One region of the Peptococcus niger genome, then DNA from elsewhere that is predicted to be linked to it. Evidence: predicted binding sites of a transcription regulator. Region 1 holds the regulator's gene; the other holds the start of a gene.
What was found. The regulator HrcA, encoded in region 1, represses chaperone genes, less so after heat shock. The targets are predictions, from matches to a motif close to TGTTAGCACTCNNNNNNNNNGAGTGCTAACA.

Region 1 (9,362 bases):
GTCAAGCCAAAGCTTTACAGTCTTATGGCATTCCTATTTTCTTGCGTTTTAACAGTGAATTCAATTTGACGGATGGCTCCAATGGCTGGCAAAGCTGGGGACCGGAACTTTACAAAGAGAAATTCCGCATTATTGCTGATGTGATGCATCAAGAAGCGCCTAACGTGGTTATGTGCTGGTGTCCGAATGACTGGCCTATTGGAAGCGAAGTGGCTTGGTATCCGGGAGACCAGTATGTTGATTGGGTTGGTGTATCCAGCTATCCGGTATTCAATGCTAATGGCACACCGCAACAAGGCAATACTTGGATGGATCGTTTCCGCGAGATTTATGATCGTTATGGCGCAAAAAAACCCATTTTTATTACAGAGGGCGCAGCGATGCCGAATATTGAAGGAACAACGGATTTATCGCTTAAAAATGTTGCTGCTTATGAAATTCAACGTTTTTACGCAGGCGCTGCCCGTCGGTATCCGAATTTAAAAATGGTTGTTTACTGGAATCATAATGAACCTGGTGCACGTATGGTTCATGGTGTTGTCACTGATGTTCCGGAACTCTTACAGGCCTACAAGACCGCTGTCAGCGATCCGTATTACTTGAGCAATGTTGGTGCGGGAAGTAGCTACTATTATGAAAAGGTTGAGAAAACAACCCTATCCGGAAAAGAAAAAATTTCCAGCTACGTGAATGATGTCAATCATCGGATTGACCATGTGGATTATTATGTGAATGGACAGTATGCTGCACAAGCAAAATTCCCAAGTTATGAAGCAACCGTTGATTTTACGCCTTGGCAAGGGAAACCCATTCAACTGAAAGCAGATTATTGGTCTGAACAGGGAACGCTTGTTACATCAAAAACTGTCAATGTAGGTGGAGGCAATGCCGGCAGTTCGGCTTCAAGTCAGACGTCTTCTAAGCAAGAAATTCCCGTATATTACAATGGGAAACGCATACAATTAGCTTATCAGCCGATTATCTGGAACAATTACACATATCTTCCGGTGCGTTTTGTAGGAGAAGCGGTTCATGCAAATGTTGATTGGGATAACGCAACGAGAACAGTTATTGCAAAACGTGGTAACAATACCTTGAAATTTCATCCTGATGCGGTTGAATTTGAAAAGAATGGCATGAAACAGGTTGCCAATACGCCTGTAATCATTCGTGAAAATCGTGCTTTTGTTCCTTTGCGGTCTTTGGCAGAAGGGCTTGATCTTTCTATTCAGTGGAACAATGGTGAACGTGCGGTATATATTTCTGAAAAGTAAAGAATGTTATAATGAACATTTCTTGATTTTGCTTGAATGATAGAAATAGTCATTTGTAAAAGCGCCGTCTCCGGTTATTAAACGTTAACGTTTAGTGACTGGAGGACGGCGCTTTTATAATTTTTTACTTTGAAAAAACGGGTATTTGTGCAGATTCTGAGCTAAAAGACGTCATTTTATATACAAAATAAATATCAATAAGCTCTAAAGTCTTGCAAAGGAATTATTTGAATAGCCAAACGGGGCTTTAACTTTTGAATGACAGGGAGAGTAACCGTTTCACAAAAGAATGCGATAAGAAACTTCAAATTACTAAAAGATAGCTCTTTGATAAACTTGACAAGGACAGGTAAAGGTGTTAAATTTAATACATGGTTAGCACTCGAAAGGGTTGAGTGCTAACAAGGCTAATCGACAAGGAGGTGGGTCGTGGGCATTACGGAACGACAAGAACGCATACTGGAGCATTTGATCTGTGATTATGTGGACAGCGCGGAACCGGTTGGCTCACGAACCCTGTCCAAGAAAAAAGACCTGGGGGTCAGCGCGGCCACCGTCCGCAATGACTTATCCGACTTGGAAGAGGCGGGGCTGGTCATGGCACCGCATACCTCTGCAGGGCGGATCCCAACAGATGAAGGCTTGACCTATTACATAACGCACTTATTGCCGGTGCGGTTGGCTGAGCAACACGGGACAGACCCCTTCGGTATCGGTCAATGGCTGACCGCCGGGAAGCTCAATGATGACAACATGCGCCTGGCTTTGGTGGACTGGCTTGCAAAAACGGCCGGCCTTCCGGCCATGCTCTACTTGCCGGCCTTGGCGCCGGAAGAACAAGCGGTTCTGGCTCGGTTGAACCTGATCTTTCTGGCGCCGGGACGGGCGCTTTTGGTGATGGTCACCGATGATGAACAGGTGAACAGCGAACTGGTGGATATGCCGCTGAGCATTGGCGAAAAAGAGATGTTGATTATTGAGGGCTTGCTCAACCATTATTTGCGTGGCTTGCCACTGCACTATTGGCGGGCGCCGCTGGCGGAATTTTTACAGCAGCAGGAAGGCGATTTGGCCTGCTTTGCGCGCCATGTGATTGACCGCCTGGGCGAAGCCATCTCTCATGACGGTCGACGGGTGGTTTATGTAAGCGGTACGCTGAAACTTTTGGATCAGCCGGAGTTCCGCAATCCGGACAGTTTGCGCCGGGTGCTCAATGCCTTAGAACAGGAAGAAACAGTACCAAATCTCTTGGCCAGTATTTCCGGTAGCGCTCCGGTTATCCGCTTAGGCGTAGAATTGCCGGATGATGCCCTGGACGATTGTGCCATGGTTTGTACGGCTTATCATATCGGTCGCCAACGCGGCCACCTGGGCCTTTTGGGCCCAAAACGAATGAATTATCTCATAAGCGCTCGCCTTTTACAGACGACGGTTCAAGTCTTGGAAGAGGCATTCAGGGACAAAGCGATGCTGGTTCCGGAACATCAAAATGATCTGGCTCCCCTTTTGCATTCCTTTGCCTGGCAATTGCGCGATATTCGATCATAGAAAAGGAGTGAAGCGCATTGCGCGATGAAGCTGTTGACAAAGAAACACTGACCGCCGATGCCCAGGCTGCTGCGGATCCGGCGGACCATCAAGACCCTGAAGAAAGGGTTGATGCTCAAACCAACACGGAGGCAGAGGCTTCAGATCAGGCAGAAGCTTCAGATCAGGCTGAAACGCCTGAAGCCGAACCAGACAAGGCGTCCGATACCCGTTATTTGCGTCTGCTGGCAGATTTTGACAACTATAAAAGACGGACCCAGCGGGAAAAGGCCGAGATTTACCAATACGCCAACGAAAGTTTGATTAAAGACCTCTTGCCGGTTTTAGACGCCTTTGATATGGCCCTGCAAACCGCACCGGCGGAAGATGACGAGACCCATAAAAGCGTCATGACCGGCCTGGAGCAGATCCAGCGGCAGCTTTTATCGGTCCTGGAAGGCGCCGGCTTGTCTCGAATCGCCGGAGCAGGTGAACCCTATGACCCGGTTTATCACGAGGCCATTATGGTGGTTGACGATGCAGAAGCACCGGCAAATACCATTATTGATGAGTTGCGCGCCGGCTATCAATTTAAAGATAAGGTGCTGCGCCCCACCGTTTGTCGGGTAAGCGGGAACAGCTGATTTCTAATAAATCCAGTTACAGGAAAAACAGTTTTTTGGGAGGAATTAAATATGGGAAAAGTTATCGGTATTGACTTAGGAACAACCAACTCTTGCGTTGCCGTTATGGAAGGCGGGGAAGCCGTCGTCATTCCAAATACGGAGGGCAACCGGACAACGCCTTCAGTGGTCGGGTTAAACAACAGTGGTGAACGCTTGGTCGGTCAGGTGGCCAAACGCCAGGCCATCACCAACCCGCACAATACGGTCGCTTCTGTTAAGCGCCACATGGGGACGGATTATAAGGCCCATATGGGGGACAAGGAATACACACCCCAGGAAATTTCTGCGATGATTTTGCAAAAATTAAAAAGCGATGCAGAAGCCTATCTGGGCGAAACGGTGACCCAGGCGGTGATTACCGTCCCGGCTTATTTTTCCGACAGCCAACGTCAAGCCACCAAGGACGCCGGTAAAATTGCCGGTCTGGATGTCTTGCGCATTATCAACGAGCCGACAGCTGCCGCCTTGGCCTATGGCGTTGATAAAGAATCGGAAGATCAAAAAATCCTGGTCTTTGACTTGGGTGGCGGGACCTTTGACGTGTCCCTGATGGAAATTGGTGACGGGATTTTTGAAGTTTTGGCCACCAGCGGGAACAACCGTTTAGGCGGGGATGACTTTGACAAGAAGGTCATTGACTGGGCAGTTGATAACTTCAAAAAAGACACCGGCATTGACCTTTCTGCTGATAAAACAGCCATGCAGCGCTTAAAAGAAGCCGCTGAAAAAGCCAAGATGGAACTGTCCACGGTGACCACCTCCAACTTGAACTTGCCCTTTATTTCCATGGACGCCAACGGTCAACCGCAACACATGGACTTGACCCTGACGCGGGCCAAATTTGACGAACTGACCGCCGATTTGGTTGAAAAAACCATGAGCCCCTCTCGCCAAGCCATGAGCGATGCAGGCATTTCGGCCGGCGATATTGACAAGGTCATCCTGGTTGGTGGGTCCACCCGGATGCCCTCCATTCAGGAAGCCATCAAGAAACTGACCAATAAAGAACCCTACAAGGGCATCAACCCGGATGAAAGTGTGGCCATCGGTGCCGCCATCCAAGGCGGGGTCCTGGTCGGCGAAGTAAAAGATGTGGTGCTTTTGGACGTGACGCCCTTGTCCCTGGGGATTGAAACCTTGGGTGGCGTAATGACCAAGATTGTCGAACGCAACACCACCATCCCCGTATCCCGCAGCCAGGTCTTTACCACCGCTGCCGACAACCAAACCTCTACGGACATTCATGTCCTCCAGGGGGAACGGGAAATGGCTGCCAACAACAAGACCTTGGGCCGGTTCAGCTTAATGGATATTCCGCCGGCTCCGCGCGGCATTCCGCAAATTGAAGTGACCTTTGACATTGACGCCAACGGCATTGTGAACGTTTCCGCAAAAGACAAGGGGACCGGTAAGAGCCAGCGGATCACCATTCAATCCAATAGCGGCCTGTCCGATGAAGACATCGACCGGATGGTCAAGGATGCTGAAGAAAACGCTGAAGCGGATAAGAAGATGAAGGAAGCTGTTGATACCCGCAACAATGCGGACAGCCTGCTCTTCCAGACCGATAAGGCCTTGAAAGATGCCGGCGAAACGGTAGAGGCTGCGGATAAAGAAGCCATTGAAAATGCGCAAAAAGACTTGCGCACGGCCTTAGAAGGCGACGATACCGAGGACATTAAGGCAAAAACAGAAGCCTTGACCCAGGCCCTCTATAAAATGACCGAAAAAATGTACGCCGCTGCCCAGGCCCAGGCCAACGCTCAGGCCGAAGCACAAGGCGAAAACGGTGGCGCCACCGGTGAAGACGGCACCTTTGACGCCGACTACACCGAAGTGAATGAAGACGATAAATAATGGCCGATCAGCGCGATTACTATGAGGTGCTCGGGGTCGATAAAGACGCCAGCGAACAGGATATTAAAAAAGCCTTTCGCAAAAAAGCGCGTAAATATCACCCCGATGTCAACCCCGACGATAAAGAGGCGGAAAAGCGCTTTAAGGAAGTCAACGACGCCTATGAAACCCTCTCTGATCCCCAGAAGCGGCAACAGTACGACCAGTTTGGGCCGGACGGCCCGCAATTCGGCGGCTTCGGCGGACAGGGACCGGGCGGCGCCGGCTTTGGCGGCGACTTCGGGGATATCGGCGATATTTTCAACATGTTCTTCGGCGGCGGAGCCGGCGGCTATGGCCAACGGCAAAACGGTCCGCGACGGGGCAATGACTTGCGTGCAGACCTGCTGATTGATTTTGAAACGGCCGTTTTTGGTGGGAAAGAAACCATCACCGTGGCCCGGCATAAGGTCTGTGACACCTGTCACGGCAGTGGGGCCAAGCCCGGCACCAGCCCCCATACCTGTTCCCGCTGCGGTGGCACGGGCCGGGTGATCAGCGCGCAACAGACGCCCTTCGGGCGGATCCAGACCCAGAGCACCTGCCCGGAATGTGGTGGCAGCGGTGAAATCATTGATGAACCTTGCCCATCTTGTAGCGGCCAGGGCATGCGGCGGGAAACGGTTACCCTGGATGTTACCATTCCTGCCGGCGTGGACAACGGCAACCGCCTGCGGATGCAAGGCGAAGGTGAGGCCGGCGAGCACGGCGGCCCGGCCGGTGACCTCTTCATCTATATTCGGGTTAAACCGCACCCGGTTTTTGAACGTGTTGACAACGATATTCATATGGAGCAGCCTATCAATGTGGCCCAAGCTGCTTTAGGGGATGAGATTGAAGTGCCGACCCTGGAAGGACGGCTGAAATTTAAAATCCCCGCCGGCGTGCAGAGCGGCACCCGGTTCCGGCTCAAAGGGAAGGGCATTAAAGGCATGCGCAGCTTCGGCCGCGGTGACCAATACGTGACCGTTGTTGTTGAGACGCCGAAGGGCTTGACCGATGAGCAGAAAGAGCTCTTTACCAAGCTTTCTGAAAGTCTAGACCGCAAAGAACTCTACACAGACCAGAAAAATCGGTCGTCCGCTAAAACGACCGGCGATAAGGACGACGGCAAAAGCTGGTTTGGTAAATTTAAAGATACGGTCAACGATATTTTTCAAGACGATGAGGACGAAGCAGGTCCTCAGGACAAGCAATAATAAAAACCACATTGACGCCCGGCGTCAATGTGGTTTTTTCTTTGCCGTGATTTTTAGAGAAAGCAGCCGTAAGGGGCGCTAAAATGGTATAATAACCCTATGAATGCGCGGCTGTATAAAGGAGGGCCTATGTCATATATTATTGCTTTAGACCAGGGGACAACCAGTTCCCGTGCCATTATATTTGATCACCAGCAGACCATTGTGGATGTGCGCCAAAATGAAACGCGCCAATATTTTCCGCATCCGGGCTGGGTGGAACAGGACCCGCAGGATATCTGGGCAACGACCTTCGGCGTTTTACAAGAAACTCTGGCGGCGACAGGCATTGACCCAAAGGCCATTGATGCCCTGGCCATCACCAACCAGCGGGAAACCACCATCGTTTGGGATAAAAAAACAGGTAAGCCGGTTTACAACGCCATCGTCTGGCAGTGCCGGCGTACGGCCGACCGGTGTGCAGAATTGGTGCAAAAAGGCTATAAAGCTTTATTTGCCGAAAAAACCGGTCTGGTCATTGATGCGTATTTTTCCGCTACCAAATTGGCCTGGATTTTAGATGAAGTAGACCCGGATCGGAAGCGGGCAAAGGCCGGTGACCTCCTCTTCGGCACGGTAGACACCTGGCTTTTATGGAAGCTTACAGAAGGTCGCGTCCACGCCACAGACTACACCAACGCAAGCCGCACCATGCTCTTTAATATTCATGACTTGTGTTGGGATGAGGAAATTTTATCTATTTTAAACATTCCCAAGGCCATGCTGCCGGAGGTTCATCCGTCATCCTATGCCTTTGGGGAAGCCCATTTGGGGCGGAACGTCATGGTGCCGGTGGCCGGTATGGCCGGTGACCAACAGGCGGCGCTTTTCGGGCAAACCTGTTGGTCGCCCGGTGAGGCCAAGAATACCTATGGGACCGGTTGCTTTTTGTTAATGAACATCGGCCAGCAGCCAATTATTAGCCAAAAAGGCCTGGTCACCACCATTGCCGCCGGTGTAGATGAAAGGCCCACCTATGCCCTGGAAGGGTCCATCTTTGTTGGAGGAGCGGTCATTCAATGGCTGCGAGACACCCTGCACATTTTAGATGAGGCGGCAGACAGCGACTTTTTTGCCACCAAATTGGACAACAATGAAGGCGTCTATTTGGTGCCGGCCTTTGTCGGCTTGGGGGCTCCCTACTGGGATATGTATGCACGCGGTACCATGTTCGGCCTAACCCGGGGGACCGGCAGGGCCCATATGATTCGCGCCGCCTTGGAAGCCATTGCCTACCAGACCCATGATGTGCTGGAGGCCATGTCCGCTGAAAGCCCTGTTGATATTAAGACCTTACAAGTGGATGGCGGCGCTGCGGGCAATGACTTTCTCATGCAATTTCAGGCAGATGTTTTAAATGTACCGGTGATTCGACCGGATGTGCTGGAAACCACCGCCTTAGGCGCCGCTATGTTGGCCGGCTTGCAGGTGGGCCTTTGGAAAGACCTGGCAGATTTGGCCGGCCATCGGCGGATCAATCGCCGCTTTACACCGACCATGTCTTCGGAAGACCGCAATAAAAATATTACCGGTTGGAAAGAAGCCGTGCGGCGCACGCTCAGCGATATTGATTAAAGGATTAAAGCAAAGAAGAGGGTTGCGTTCAGATTGAACGCAACCCTCTTCTTTTAAAGCATTCCCCACTTGCGGGTGTACTCCGCCTGGAGGAGGTAGTCGTCTTCAGTGAAGCCCTTGGCGGCAAGGGCCGCAATGGCTTCTTTAAAATCCAAGGTGACCGTTTCCATTTTGACGTAATCAGCATGGGCGGTAATGGCCCAGTCATCGTGCAGGGCCAGGAGGACCTCCATCATCTGCGCCACCCGCTCCATGCGGTCGGCGGTGTAGGCCTTTAATGCACGCACATCTTCCGGGCTTGCCTTATCCAGCCGGGTAAAGGCCTTGGCCGGACTGATGGCCTTGCGGCGCCATTCGCCTGCCTCTTTAAAGGTCAAAAAGAACTGTGCATTTTGCACACAGGTTTCGTTTTGAGAACGATCCCGTTTAACCCGTCGTCCAAAAAACATGATTCCTCCAAAGTGATCTTACATTAACCGGCAAACACTTGAGTGATGTTTGTCCAATAGTGGCCTAAAATCAACACACTGAAGAGGAAGCCTAAAAGAACATTGACCAGCACCCCAATGGAGAAGGCGCCGACCGGTTTCATCCCGACGGAAGCCAGTTCCTTGAACCGTGTCGTCAACCCGATGCACAGGAAGCAGAAGACAAAGGACCAGGTCCGTAAGCTCTTGATTGGCCCAATGATGGCGGCATTGATGGCATCGTTCACTTCCGGCGTAATGCCGACCGTCACAGCGGTCATGATGAAGGAAGCAATGAAGAACCCTAAAACAAATTTTGGGAACCGTTCCCAAATGACACCGGCGCCAGGTTTAACGCCGCCCTCGTGGGCTTCCCACTTGGTAACGGAAACGATGGCCAAAATGAAGGCCCAGATTCCGACAAACATATCACGACCGACAACCTTCATTAAGGTGAAGGATGTAATCCCTGCATCGCCAAACTGTGCAGCGGCAGCGATACCGGCCGCATCGGCAAATTCAGACGTCCCAATCCAGGCACCGGCTTCACCGGGGGTTAAGCCCAAGAGGTGGGACATAATCGGCAGGAAGAAGACCATGATGGTCGCCCAGACCACAACCATGGAAATGGAGATGGAGACGTGGTTCTTCTCAGCGTTGACAGAGCTACCAATGGCGATGGAGGCAGATACCCCGCAG
Region 2 (9,362 bases), on a different contig from region 1:
TGCTCCCTTTACCGGCATTGTGGGTCGCCAAGCGGTGTGCTAAGTCCACAGTGTAGCCGGCATACAGGGTGCCGTCCGCACACTCAACCAGGTAAGCGTAATAATTTTGATGGTTTTCTGTCTTCATATTCACTTATTATACACCATATACAGCATATTTGCCGCCACCGACACATGCTGCCACTAAAAAAATCGAGGCAGGTCCGCCTCGATTGTCATCTTATCGTTTCACAAAATATTCGTCATACCAAATGAGGAAGCAGAGCACTGTGTAAATGTAGCGTTGGCGTAAGGCCTTTCCTTCATAATGCTCTTGCAGGTAGCCCAAGAGCTTCTCCTGATCAAAAAAAGTGCTGACATAGGGTCGGCTAAAGATTTCTTTAACCGCCAGATAATATTTTTCCTGGTGCAGCCAATCTCTCAGGGGTACCGGGAAACCCACCTTTGGTCGCTTCGCCCATTCTTCCGGTAATTCGGCCAAAGCCGCCTTCCTAAGGGAGATCTTCGCCACACCATCCTTGACCCGTTGGTCCGGTTTCAACCGGCTCGCCAGGCGCATCACTTCTTTGTCCAAGAAGGGGACCCGCAGCTCCAGCGAGTGAGCCGAGCTCATCTTATCCGCCTTGAGCAAAATATCCCCAGGCAGCCAGGTGCGAATATCAATCACTTGCTTACAGGTCAACTCATCCCGGCCACTCAGGCTGTCATAATACGGCGCCAAGAGCTCAACCGCTGATGGGCCGCTTCGATAGGCCGGTTTTAACAAGGCCAGGGCTTCATCATCCGGGAAAATTTTAGCTTGTCCAACAAAGCTTTCGCGCAGCGGCTGACCCCCCCGCACCGCCAAGTCGCCAAGGCGGGAATGGGGGAAGCTTTTCCCCACTGTCCGGTACAAGCCGCGCCGCACAAAAGCCGGCAACCGCTTATACAAGGCCAGGTGTGGCGTGTCCATATAGCTGTCATAGCCACCGAAGAGTTCATCAGCCCCTTCCCCGGAAAGCACAACCTTGACATGTTCTGAGGCCAGTTGGGCCAAGAAATACAAGGGCACCGAAGATAAGTTCGATTGCGGCTCATCCATATGGTATTGGATGACCGGCAAGGCGCCGAAAAAGTCATCCGCGTCAATTAAGCGTTTATGGTGGGTAAAGCCCAGAAGCTCTGATAATCGAGCCCCCAGGTTCGTCTCATTAAAAACGCCATCATAGTCTTTAAAGCCCACGGAAAAGGTTTCTTCCGGGCGAAACAGGGCTGTGATAAAGCTGGAATCAATGCCCCCGGAAAGAAAGGCCCCCACTTTAACATCCGCCATTTGATGGGCTCGGACGCTCTCCCGGAGCGTCTCGCCGATGGCAGAAACCGCCTCATCATCGCTTAAGTCTGCTGCCCGATAGTTGAAATCCCAATACCGCCCTCGCGCTATGACAGAACCGTCCTTGACCTTCATCCAGGTCCCGGGTGTCAGTTTATAAATCCCCTTGAAAAAGGTCTCCTCCGTTGCCGGATATTGAAAAGTCAGGTAGGGACGCAAGGCCTTGGCGTTCACCTCTTTTTGGAAGGCCGGATGCTTGAGAAAGCACTTGATTTCCGATCCAAAAAAGAAGCTGCCATCATCGGAGGGTGCACCGTAATACAAGGGCTTGATGCCAAAGAAATCGCGTGCCAGAAAAAGTTCCTCTTTGCGGGCATCCCAAATGGCAAAGGCAAACATGCCGCGCACCTTTTGCAGAACACCGTCGCCCCAAGCGTCATAGCCGTGAACCAAGACTTCGCTGTCCGTTTCGGAAATAAATTCATAGCCCAAGTCCACCAGTTCTGACCGCAAGGCTTTATAATTGTAAATTTCGCCGTTAAAAATCAAAGCCAGCGATTTATCTTTATTAAAAAGAGGCTGGTCCGCCTCATCTCTCAAATCAATAATGCTCAACCGCCGAAAGCCCAATACCATTTTATCGGATATAAACGTTCCATCACTGTCCGGGCCACGATGCACCATGGCATCGCACATTTCACCGATAACAGTCTGATGGTCAATTTCCCTTACTCCCGGCATATAGCCGACAATTCCGCACATAGGCAGCCTCCTTCACTTTGCCGCGCCGGTCACTCCGGCCTCTTGCTATTATACTGGAATGTCCGGCCAGGCTCAAGCACAGGCCTTCTCGCTCAATAAAAAAAACGGATGTGGAACCATGCCCACATCCGTTTTGTATTAACCGTATATCCTTTACATCATGCCCATGCCCGGCGCACCTGCACCGGCAGCAGCCATCGGGTCTTCTGTCTTCGTATCAGCCACCAGACTTTCAGTGGTCAAGATCATGGACGCAATGGAGACGGCATTTTGCAACGCACTGCGTGTCACCTTGGCCGGGTCAATAATCCCGGCAGCAATCATGTCTTCATAACGGTCCATCAGCGCATTGTAGCCCACGCCCTGTTCTTTCGCCTTAACAGCCGCTACAACGACAGAGCCTTCCATACCTGCGTTTTCAGCAATCTGACGCACCGGCGCTTCCAGAGCGTTCTTAATCAAGGCCACACCGGTAACAGCATCCGGCTCTTCCAGCTTCAGCTCATCCAAAGCAGCCATTGCGGAAATAAAGGCTGTCCCGCCACCGGCCACAATCCCTTCTTCAACGGCTGCGCGGGTAGCCGACAAGGCATCTTCAATCCGCAACTTCTTCTCAGCCAGTTCAGTTTCCGTAGCCGCACCGACCTGAATAACAGCAACACCGCCAGCCAACTTGGCCAAGCGTTCCTGCAATTTTTCACGGTCAAATTCAGAAGTGGTTTCTTCCAGTTGAACGCGAATTTGGGCCACTCGAGCATCAATGGCTTCTTTAGCCCCCTTGCCTTCAACAATAGTGGTGTTGTCTTTGGTAACGGTAATCTGGCGAGCAGAGCCGAGCATATCGACTGTAGCGTCTTCCAGCTTATAGCCCAGTTCTTCTGTCACAACCGTTGCGCCGGTCAGGGCAGCAATATCGGCCAGCATTTCTTTACGGCGATCGCCGAAGCCCGGTGCTTTGACGGCAACACAATTAAAGGTGCCGCGCAATTTGTTGAGAATCATCGTGGTCAGGGCTTCGCCTTCCACATCTTCCGCAATCAAGAGCAGGGCCTTACCGGTTTTCACCACTTGTTCTAAAACCGGCAAAATTTCTTGAACATTACCGATTTTCTTATCTGTGATCAAAACGTAGGGTTCTTCTAAGGTTGCCACCATTTTCTCCGTATCGGAAACCATATACGGTGAAATGTAGCCACGATCAAACTGCATCCCTTCAACCACATCCAAAGATGTGCCGAAGGTTTGCGAATCTTCTACCGTGATAACCCCATCATTGCCAACAACTTCCATGGCATCCGCGATTAATTTACCGGTTTCTTCATCCCCGGAAGAAATAGCGGCCACTTGTGCAATTGCCTCTTTATTTTTAATGGGGCTGGAGATTTTTTCAATGCTTTCAACTGCTTTCTCAGCAGCGGCCATCATGCCCTTGCGCAAGATAATCGGATTTGCCCCGGCAGCGATGTTTTTCAGGCCTTCACGAACCATTGCCTGTGCCAAAACAGTAGCAGTGGTGGTCCCGTCACCGGCCACATCGTTGGTTTTAATGGACACTTCTTTTAAGAGCTGAGCCCCCATATTTTCAAAGGGATCTTCCAACTCGATTTCACGAGCGATGGAAACACCATCATTGGTAATGAGTGGTGCACCATAGGGTTTAGACAGGACAACATTACGCCCTTTAGGCCCAAGGGTAACACTTACTGCATCAGCAACGGCGTTAACGCCCTTTTCAAGAGCCGCACGCGCTTCAGCGCCAAAACGAATTTCTTTTGCCATCTATCATTAACCTCCTAAAAATACAACAGTATATGACAAAAATACCTTAGCCGAGCACGACCAAAATATCTTTTTCAGCAATAATAACCACTTCTTCATCATCCAGCTTGACTTCTGTCCCGCCGAATTTTCCATAGACAACCTTGTCGCCCGGTTTGACTTCCAAGGCAACGCGTTCGCCTTTATCGTTCAGCACACCGCTGCCCACAGCAATGACTTCGCCTTGATGCGGTTTTTCCTGAGCAGAGCCCGGCAAAACGATGCCGCTTTGCGTCTTTTCTTCTACTTTTAAAGGTTTGATGACGACTTTATCGCCTAAGGGTTTAATGTTCATAAAATAGCCTCCTTATGAAATATCGGTCACAGTGTTAGCACTCATCTTTCACGAGTGCTAACATCATATGTATATCATATCACACTCCCTTAAAAATGCAAGTCTTTTTCTATTTTTTGATATTTTTTACCCCGGTTGCAATTCATTCCAGCATTGGTTATAATGCAGCCAACATAGGAGGTGCCTTATGACAGCAGAAGAATTGCGAAAACAAATGACCGAAGCGCGCCAGGCCCTATCGCCGGAAGCACGTGAAGCCGCGGCTCAAAGCTTCACCGAACGCCTTTGTGCTTTGCCGGAATGGCTCCGCGCCGATACTGTCGCCCTATTTTTATCTTTTGGCAGTGAGTTGGACACACGCAGCGTTATTGAAACAGCCTTTTCAGAAGGAAAACAAGTCTTATTGCCAATTTGCCAAAAAGACTACCATATGATCTTTTCCGTTTACACCCCCACCACCCCCTTAATCACCACCGGTATGGGCTTGGAAGAAATAGCACCGGAAGCCATCCAGGAAGTTCCACCGGAAAATATTGATTTTTGCCTGGTCCCGGGCCTGGTCTTTGATGACACCGGCGCCCGCATCGGTTACGGAGCCGGCTTCTACGACAGGTTCTTACCCCGTTTATCAGAGGGCACCGCCATTATCGGCGCCGGCTATGACTGCCAAGTGATTAAAAACAGCCCCATTCCCCAAAAGGACACAGATGTCCGCCTGCCAATGATCGTTACGGAGCAAGGCATTTATCGGTCAACAAAAATGCTGTAATCAAAAAGAACTGTACCGAATGACTTTCAAGTCATTCGGTACAGTTCTTTTTGATTGAATGTTATACCTTTTCACCAGATGGCAGGAGGGCTCTTTACCGGAGAAGCTGCCCCCTAGACTTAAAATATAAGCACTCCCTTTGGACCAGAAGGTCATTTGAGGTCTCGGACTAAACTGTGTAAAATAAAGGGAGAAAAACAAGGGAGGCCGGCAGCATGGCTTATGATGAACGCATAAAAAACTTTGAAAAAATCCGCGACTACATGCAAGCCTTTTACGTCTACGGCCTCAAAAGCCGGCTGGAATACGATCATAAAAGCGCCCGTTCTTATGATGACGAGCGCCGCCGTTTGGAATCCTGGTTGGGAGATTATATGCAGTTCCATCAAACAGCCGATGGAAAAAACGTATTCCTGGCCATAGACAGCCGGGTCAGCAAGCAAAACCCGCTCTACAAAGCCTGGAAGGCCAAGCGTTTTACCGATGCCACGATTACCCTGCACTTTGCTATCTTTGATGTTCTCTATAGTCCAAGGGTAAAAATGACCTTGGCAGACCTCACTGAAGCCATTGATGCTCGTCTAGCCTCTCGACTGACCTTTGATGAATCCACCTTGCGCAAAAAGCTAAATGATTACATCGCTGCCGAAATCATCCAAGTGGAAAAAATTGGCCGCAAAAATTTCTACCATCGAAGCCCGCTGATAGACATTCAGCCTTTGGCGGATGCCCTTGATTTTTTTAGTGAAGTGGCGCCCTGCGGGGTTATCGGTTCGTTTTTGCAGGATCGGCTGGCCGACCATGAGCCTCTTTTCTCTTTTAAGCACCACTACATCACCCAAACCATGGATAGTGACATCATGGCCCAAATTTTTCAAGCCATGCACGACAGGGTAACCGTCACCGTGGATTATCCGGGACAAGAGACCGGCAAATTTCAAAAGCTTTGTCTCTTACCTTTAAAAATTTACCTAAGTGTCCAAAACGGCCGACAGTATCTCATGGCCTTCAACGAAGCGAAAAACCGGATCTACGCTTACCGGCTGGATAAAATGAAAAACATTCAACTTAAAAAGACCGTCTCCGACAACTTTGCCAACCGCCGGGCTGACCTGACCCGGCTCGAAAGGCATATGTGGGGCGTATCCAGCAAAAGACTCGGCAAGACCCTGGAACAGGTAACCTTCGAGCTTCGAATAGGTGATGACGAAAACCACATCATCCGTCGTCTCAAACGGGAAAAGCGTTGTGGTCAAGTTGACCGCCTTGACCCTAACCATTACCGCTTTACCGCAAATGTTTTTGATGCCAATGAATTGCTCCCCTGGATTCGCACCTTTATCTGTCGGATCACCAGGCTTGATTTTTCCAACCCGCTTACAAAGGAAAAATTTAAGAGCGACTTAGAAGCGATGTACCGTCTTTACGACCTGGAAGGAGGTGGACCGGGTGATTTTCAGTGAGCTCTATTCAACATATTATAAGACCGTCGCTAAAATTATCAACATGGCCTTGGCCGGAAAAACAACATCAGAAGACCTTGGTCGCTGCATTCAGGAAAATGCCTTTTCAGAGAGCGTCCTGACCATCCTTCCGGCCTTGACAGAAGGGCGTTGGCCCCTTTTAAATGAGGACCTAACCTCATCTTTATGCCATCCGCCAACCCTACCCCTAACCCTCTTGGAAAAGCGCTGGCTCAAGGCCATTATGGCAGACCCCCGCATCCAACTATTTGATGTCACTTTTCCTGATTTAGAAGGGCTAGACCCTCTTTTCACCCAAGAGGACTACAGGGTCTTTGACCGCTATACGGATGGAGACCCCTTTAACAGCCACCGGTATATTCATCATTTCCGCCTCCTTTTGGCAGCAATCAAAGCCTCCCACCCGGTGCAAATTACCATGACCAACCGCTATGGCCGGCAGATTCAAATCCACTTTTATCCCACCGGCTTTGAATACTCTTTAAAGGACGATAAAATTCGCGTCCTGGCGAAAGGTTGTCGCTACCCTTACTTCAACTTGGCCCGAATTGACCATTGCAAGCTTTACCAGGGAAGCGATTGCCAAACAGATAATCCCTTGACCGACCGGCAAAAAGAATTGGTCTTGCTGATTGAGAATGAGCGCAATACCCTAGAGCGGGTCATGCTCCACTTTGCCCATTTTAGCAAGCAAGCTGAGCGCTTGGCCGACGGGAGCACCCGTCTCCAAATCAGCTACTATGCCTCCGATGAAAAAGAATTGCTTATCCGGGTTTTGGCCTTCGGCCCTTATGTGAAGGTGGAAGCGCCGGATGACTTTGTTAACTTGATCAAAGACCGCCTTTTGGCCCAAAAAAGCTGTGAACTTTAACCTGTTCGCAGCTTTTTTTCCGTGATAAAGGTCCCGCCCATGGATATAATGAGTCTACAAGGTGCAACGAGTCATCGTTGTTTAAATCTTAAAAGGTACAAACAGCCATTTTACAGTTAGGGGCATAAAATCCTTTGCAACCTACAGATGCTGATGCTGTTACTTGTACCTTGCTAGAAAGATGCCTCCAGCCATTTTACCAAACCTAGCCTATCTGAGGGCAAGTCATTCAGAAAAAGGCATCTTGGAAAAGGCACTCGGCCAAGAGAAAAAGGACCATCATCAGCAGATGACCCCGTCATTTATGGTCCTCTTCTACGAGTGCCTGGAATGTCATATAAAGGCCTAAGCCTTTTTATAAAGCCCCCTTCATCAATCCACGGTCATCCTACCGACTCTTCTCAGGAAAGATAATGGGGATTTTTTATCTCATGAGACTTGCAAACCACACGGCACCATACCGCCGGTTAGGAGACAGGATATGTTAGACCAACTAAAAGCCGAAGCCAATAGGGCGCGCACTGAAAACGACGCTGTGACCCATGCCAGCAGCTTATCCGATTGTTTAGACCTCTTTGCCGATATTGGTGCCCTTCGCAATGCCGAAGAGGAAGCCATCATTCATCGCTTTCTCCGAGCCTACACGGAAGATGCGGACATCGCCATGAAAATTCTATTTTTTGGTCGAGATGTGCGTGGCGGATTGGGAGAACGCCGCCTTTTTCGTATTATTCTCCGTTGGTTAGCCGGCTACCATCCGGATTCTGTCCGTAAAAATATCGACCGCATTCCGGAATACGGCCGATATGACGATCTCCTAGCCCTTTTAGATACCCCCTGTAAAAAAGACGCCCTTCGTTTGATTCGTCACCAGCTGAAGGCAGACCTTACTTCAACGGGCGAGGTTTCCCTTTTGGCTAAGTGGCTCCCATCGGTCAATGCCTCAAATCCCGAGACAGTCCGCCGCGCCAAACGCCTAGCGCGCTTCCTGGGCATGAGCGATGGCCAGTATCGCAAAACCTTGACGGCCTTGAGAAAAAGAATCAATATTTTGGAACACCATCTCTGCAGTAAGGACTATACCTTTGACTACGCCAAGCAGCCCTCTAAAGCCATGTTCAAATACCGCAAAGCCTTCCTGCATCATGACGGTGAACGCTATAGAGCCTTTTTAGCTGCCGTTCAACGTGGAGAAGCCAAACTCCACACCGATGCGCTCTACCCCTATGAAATCGTCCGCTCCGCCTTTAGCAGCCCTCTGAATGAGCTGTCCGAAGGAGAAAAAGCCAGCCTGAACGCCTCATGGGCGGCCCTACCGGATTATTGCGACAACCGAAATGCCCTGGCCATCATAGACACTTCCGCGTCTATGTACTGGTATGATAAGGGCCTACCTGCTGCAGTGGCTTTCTCCCTGGGCCTTTATTTCGGCGAACGCAATACCGGCTTCTTCCACAACCACTTTATTGAGTTCTCCGATACCCCCCAGCTCCTTGAGATCAAAGGCAAGACCTTTACCGACCGTCTGTCCTACCTGTCCACTTTTACTCAAGTTGCCGATACCAATATTGAAGCCGTCTTTAGCCTCATCCTGGCTGCCGCCGTACACAACGAGCTCCCCCAGGAAGAGCTTCCGGAAACCCTCTACATAATTTCTGATATGGAATTTAATATCTGTATGCGCAACGCTTCCCTGTCTAACTACGAAAATGCCAAGCAGCAATTCGCCCTCCATGGGTACCAACTGCCAAACATCGTCTTCTGGAACGTTGCTAGCCGTAACAGCTACCAACCTGTCACCATGAATGAAGCCGGCGTCGTCCTTGTCTCCGGCTGCAGCCCCCGGCTTTTTACCATGATTACCGTCGGCGGCCTAACCCCCTATACCGCCATGATGGACCTCCTAGACACTAATCGCTATGCCAGCATTGTCGCTTAGGTGGAAACTCTGGGTGAGCAATACTTAAAAAAGCCTCTAGACAGGTGCACAAGGTAAAAATCAGAGCGAACAAGGCTAGGTCTTATCTTGTTTGTTCAGCGAAGGATACAGC

Region 2: BLQ16_RS07475 (co-chaperone GroES) is a predicted target of HrcA. The motif match lies at 4,220-4,250, and genes of this name have one in related genera.

The regions. Positions count from the first base shown of each region.
Region 1 covers NZ_FNAF01000005.1:1,011-10,372, forward strand. Annotated here, with positions in the region: gene BLQ16_RS05155 (stalk domain-containing protein) at 1-1,274, shown strand, start outside; gene hrcA (heat-inducible transcriptional repressor HrcA) at 1,704-2,822, shown strand; gene grpE (nucleotide exchange factor GrpE) at 2,840-3,445, shown strand; gene dnaK (molecular chaperone DnaK) at 3,497-5,344, shown strand; gene dnaJ (molecular chaperone DnaJ) at 5,344-6,582, shown strand; gene glpK (glycerol kinase GlpK) at 6,712-8,196, shown strand; gene BLQ16_RS05185 (hypothetical protein) at 8,250-8,645, opposite strand; gene BLQ16_RS05190 (YeiH family protein) at 8,669-9,362, opposite strand, start outside.
Region 2 covers NZ_FNAF01000010.1:22,670-32,031, forward strand. Annotated here, with positions in the region: gene BLQ16_RS07460 (GIY-YIG nuclease family protein) at 1-127, opposite strand, end outside; gene asnB (asparagine synthase (glutamine-hydrolyzing)) at 221-2,074, opposite strand; gene groL (chaperonin GroEL) at 2,228-3,853, opposite strand; gene BLQ16_RS07475 (co-chaperone GroES) at 3,900-4,187, opposite strand; gene BLQ16_RS07480 (5-formyltetrahydrofolate cyclo-ligase) at 4,375-4,956, shown strand; gene BLQ16_RS07485 (helix-turn-helix transcriptional regulator) at 5,172-6,419, shown strand; gene BLQ16_RS07490 (WYL domain-containing protein) at 6,406-7,311, shown strand; gene BLQ16_RS07495 (DUF2828 family protein) at 7,793-9,250, shown strand.